DNA from 2 places in the Priestia sp. 179-F W1.4 NHS genome. Region 1 is predicted to be linked to the other one. Evidence: riboswitches for the same ligand, from Rfam matches in the RefSeq annotation. Region 1 holds a riboswitch; the other holds the start of a gene.
The links. A riboswitch is a leader RNA that binds a small molecule or an ion and turns the genes downstream of it on or off. The one in region 1 is predicted to bind cyclic di-GMP.
Positions count from the first base shown of each region.

Region 2: it holds a riboswitch for cyclic di-GMP, as region 1 does, so the genes downstream of both, ACH0CI_RS27170 (anti-repressor SinI family protein) here and ACH0CI_RS13570 (anti-repressor SinI family protein) in region 1, are expected to answer to the same signal.

Region 1 is NZ_JBIQFF010000002.1:601,080-603,565, reverse strand. Features, by position in the region: gene ACH0CI_RS13580 (SGNH/GDSL hydrolase family protein) at 1-29, shown strand, start outside; gene ACH0CI_RS13575 (anti-repressor SinI family protein) at 538-705, shown strand; gene ACH0CI_RS13570 (anti-repressor SinI family protein) at 723-854, opposite strand; cyclic di-GMP riboswitch class I at 873-957, opposite strand; gene nirB (nitrite reductase large subunit NirB) at 1,270-2,486, shown strand, end outside.
Region 2 is NZ_JBIQFF010000025.1:2,684-5,169, reverse strand. Features, by position in the region: gene ACH0CI_RS27180 (hypothetical protein) at 1-394, opposite strand, end outside; gene ACH0CI_RS27175 (anti-repressor SinI family protein) at 650-787, shown strand; gene ACH0CI_RS27170 (anti-repressor SinI family protein) at 820-942, opposite strand; cyclic di-GMP riboswitch class I at 962-1,046, opposite strand; gene ACH0CI_RS27165 (RNA polymerase sigma factor) at 1,189-1,725, opposite strand; gene ACH0CI_RS27160 (cell wall hydrolase) at 2,026-2,486, opposite strand, start outside.

The DNA.
Region 1 (2,486 bases):
TCACCGATACTAAAAAAGAGATTAAATAATAGATTTTCTGATGTTATACTAAGCAGCTACTAGGTAAAAATAGCTGAACGAAGCTTTCTATGATAAAGCTAGAAAACTTCATTCACGTTATTGTGTTATTTTACTTTTTTTAAGTGCCTGTTTGCTCTGCTTTTATAATAATAAGAGCCGGTGCTTGGGCATTTGTAAAGCGTAATACCAAAAAACTGCAAAGGTGTTTTAATTCGTTTTAAAGAATAAGATAAGGGCATTATGGTCCTCCTAAATAAAATGGGTTAATATTACAAAATTTGAGTTAATTATACAAAAAAATCCTCGGTTGGTAAACCTTAATAACGAACAAAATAAAAAAATGTTCTTTATCAGAAACAAAAATGCGTTTTTTCTCTAGAATAATGCCTGTTTTACTGACATAATAGTTTAGGGAGTTTAGTATAGTTTTATTAAATTAACGTAAAAAAATAGGTATGAGGGTTATATTGCAACAGAATTTGATTTATAATTAGAAAGGTTGAAAGAAGGGATAAAATGGATATTAATGAAAAAAATGATATGTTGCTTCCTCCAGAATGGATGGCCCTTGTTAAGGAAGCAATGGATTCAAATATAACGAAGAATCAGTTTGAAGAGTTTCTTAAACAAAAATCTCTAGAAAACAAAGGTATACGTAGCAGCGAAAAAACCATTAGAACTTAAGTTCTAATGGTTTTTTACTATTGTGCTTTATTTTGTTGTAAAAAATCCTTAATTTCTTTGCTAGATAAGCCCAGCTGTTTTGCTTCGTAAATAAGCTGTAGCCATTCTTTATCTAGTTCGTTATCAAATACTTTGTTCAGCTTTTCCATCAAGTCTGCTCCTTTAGTAAAGGAAACTCAGCCATCATAGTGTAAAAACCGTAGATCTGTAGTTTTGCGTCCTAACTTTTCAATTAGTTTGCCTTTTTCTGTAGTAATATAATTTAAGTTATATTCTACTATATTTAGTCTGTAAAAACATGTAAAAAACAAGTTTTTGAGACTGAATTTCCGTTATTTTAAGCGTCTTCAGAAACATTCCGTTCCTTATGTGAGACTTTTCGTATAAATATTTTCACTTTATATCCCAATGTTGTAAACGTATACAATGAATTCATATGTTAGATAACCTAACACATAAGTTGAACGATTCAGAAAATTCATATATCTTAAATATATCTTTAAAGATGCATAGAAAATATATCTTTGAAACAAGCAGGTATAGACGCCAGGGGAGGAATGGAAGATGCAAAAAAAGAAACTCGTATTGATTGGAAATGGAATGGCTGGAGTTCGAGCGATTGAAGAAGTATTGAAGGTTTCAAGCGAAGCTTTTGAAATTACGATTTTCGGAAGCGAGCCGCATCCGAACTATAATCGTATTTTACTATCAAAAGTGCTGCAAGGAGATACGAATGTTGAAGACATTACGTTAAACGATTGGAACTGGTATCAAGAAAACAATATTACATTGTATACGGGCGAAACGGTTACTAGTATCGATTCAGTAAAAAAAGAAGTAGCGACAAACAGCGGCAGAGTAGAATCATATGATGAATTAATTTTAGCAACGGGCTCTCTTCCTTTTATTCTTCCGATTCCAGGGTCTGATAAAAAAGGAGTTACGGCTTTTCGAGATATAAAAGACACGGATGAAATGCTGCAGGCTTCTCAGCAGTATAAAAAAGCAGCGGTTATTGGAGGCGGACTGCTTGGATTAGAAGCGGCGCGCGGACTGTTAAATCTAGGGATGGACGTATCTGTGATTCATTTAGCTCCGTATTTAATGGAACGCCAGCTCGATCCAACAGCCGGCAAATTGCTTCAAAACGAATTAGAAAAACAAGGCATGAAGTTTTTGCTTGAAAAACAAACGGCGGAAATCGTCGGCGATGAGCGAGTTGAAGGATTATCTTTTAAAGACGGGACGTTTTTAGAAGCTGATTTAGTCGTGATGGCCGTTGGAATTAAGCCAAATGTTCAGCTTGCAAAAGAAGCGGGACTTAATGTAAACCGAGGAATTGTTGTGAATGACTATATGCAAACGGATATTCCAAACATCTACGCGGTTGGAGAATGTGCAGAGCATAGAGGAATGGTATACGGATTAGTGGCACCTTTGTATGAACAAGGAAAAGCATTAGCAAAAGCAATTTGCGGGGCAGAAAAAGTGCCTTATGAAGGATCGGTTTTATCAACGCAGCTAAAAGTATCAGGTGTTGAAGTGTTCTCGGCAGGAGACTTCACGGAAGATGAAGAGAAAAAAGCAATCAAAGTGTTCGATGAACAAGACGGCATTTATAAAAAGCTTGTTTTGCGAGGCAATCAAATCGTAGGAGCCGTTCTTTTTGGAGACAGCAGCGACGGAAATCGACTGTTTTCAATGATTCAAAAGCAAGAAGATGTATCCGATGTCGCAAAAGTGTCGATTTTACAGCCATCTGGCGGTAACGCGGGTGAAAG
Region 2 (2,486 bases), on a different contig from region 1:
GTAAAGATAACTTATTCAGTTCAGGTTCTAAAGGTTCCCTTATTAGACCTGTAGGTTTATTTTCCTCTTTTTTCTTCTTTAAAACAATGCTCGTATTAATGACTTTCACTTCTATTTCCTCGTGTAAATTTATATCATGTATTTCGCGAAGCATCTTTGGAATTACAATACAGCCTAATTCGTTGATAGATCTAGTCAAATTTTTTGCTGCTTTTTTCTCCAACCGTACCGGTAAAAATTTAACCTGTCTCATAACAAAAAAGGTTTTATAGTTGAAGAATTGTATTTTAGAAGATGGATGGATATTAGCATTCTTTAAAAACAGAGGTGGTATCTTTATCCTCCCCATATTATCAATTATTAAGTATTTTGTAAGTGATTCGTCCTTTTTCACTAATAAAATCCTTTCAGTTTTACTTCCATAATTAAAGGTCAACCTTGAATCTGCTTACCATTCATTGCTTACGTCTTTATTGGCTTAGCTAGGTCATTAAAATTTTGGTTTTCCATAAACTAAATAACTGTATTTATTCCAAAAATATCATATATTATTAAATAATAGGTTAAAAGTAATAATTTTTACTTTATGGGTTATATTGAAAAGTAATTTACTTTATAATAGGACAAGTTGTAGAGGAGGAATATTACAGTGAATAATTTAACTACCCTTCCCCAGGAATGGCTAGATTTAGTCAAAGAAGCGATGAATTCAGACATTACTCAAGAGGAATTTAAAGAGTTTTTAAATAGAAGATCTCAAGAATTAAATAACCATAAACAACATTAATGAATGATTAATGTTGTTTATGGTCATTGTATCTATTTACTCTCTAGGAATTTCCTAATTTCTTCAATGGTCAATTCTAATTCCTTAGCTTCCTTTATAAGTTCAATCCACTCTTGATTTAGTTCTTGTACTACTAATTGTCCTTTACTGTCCATAAGAATTACCTCCAGATATTCAGGGGGCTCAGCTGCCATAGCCCTTAGACCTTAGACCTGTAGCTTTGCGTCCTAGCTTTTCAACTAGTTTGCCTTTATCTCAATATGTAAATTTACAATTATTTTACTATATAATGGTTGTCGGATTTTGTCAAAAAAAGTATCGTCATTTATTTTTTCTACACCCTACATACACTGTTGATATCTAATAAAAAAGAGCATTGTAAAAACGAAACAAATATCGAGCTAATTACTACCTTGCTTCACATACATCTTTCTCAGTAAAAATTTTGCTCGATGAAGCCTCGCCTTGACTGTTCCCATACTAATATTTAAGGTAGTAGCAATCTCACTATAAGGTAAGTCTTTAAAATAAAAATAAACAATAACATGCTGATACTTTTCAGGTAAAATATCTATCCTTTTAAGAAGTTCCTCATTTTCCAATCTTTCTATTACATGTTGTTCCAATAATATAGTATCAATGTTTTGTGAGTATTGAGTCATCTCTATATTGTTAGAGGATATGACTCGTTTGTTCTTCACCCTTCTCAAAAAATCAATACTCTGATTAACAGTAACACGATATAACCATGCATACGCTGATTTTTTACTATCTTTACCTTCTAGCTTCAGAAGTTGATAGTACTTAATCCAGACCTGCTGCACAATGTCTTCGGCCGCATGACTGTCTTTTACATATGCTGACGCTATATGTAAAAGTTGTGTTTGATATTGCTCTACTAGGCTATTTATAGTTAACTCGTATTCAAATTCCTCCAATTACAATCATCCAAACTAGTTAAATTCTCTTTTAAGCTGTCTATGCTGAACAAAACTTAATGACAGCAAAATAAAAAGCTACCTCATCAGTAGAAGAGGTAGCTTTTTGTCAGGGTTCAAACGTATAAGATGTATTAAAATCGAATGGCAACTCAATTATATCATGTTTTTTCCATAAAAGTTATATTAAACCTTTAAAACATCTAGATAATAAATGACTGCATATCCTATGTAAGTCAATTATACGAATATATAATAGCTAAAAATATATTACTTCATTTGTACTCTAACTATTTAAAACTAATAAGCAAAAACGTGACTACCGATTCTTTTGTATGCTTTGCGTGTAAATATCCATTTATTTGTTGCAGTTGTAGGATTATAATAATAGACAGCCCCATTGGTAGGATCCCATCCTTTAAATGCATCCGTTACTGCTCTATAAGCAGATTGATTTGGTGCCAAAGCGTATTGTCCGTCATTTAAAGCTGTAAACGCATTTGGTTGACTAATAACGCCAGGTATACTTTGTGGAAAATCTGGACTTTTAGCACGGTTCAGAATGACAGCTGCTACAGCTACTTGCCCCTCATAGACCTCACCTCGCGCCTCGCCATAAACCACATGCGCCATTTTTTCTACATTATTTATTTTTGCATATGTACCAGGTCCGACTACCCCGTCTTGCGTGATCCCCACATCATGTTGAAAATTCTTAACGGCTTGCTGAGTCAATAAACCATACTGACCAGTTGGATTTA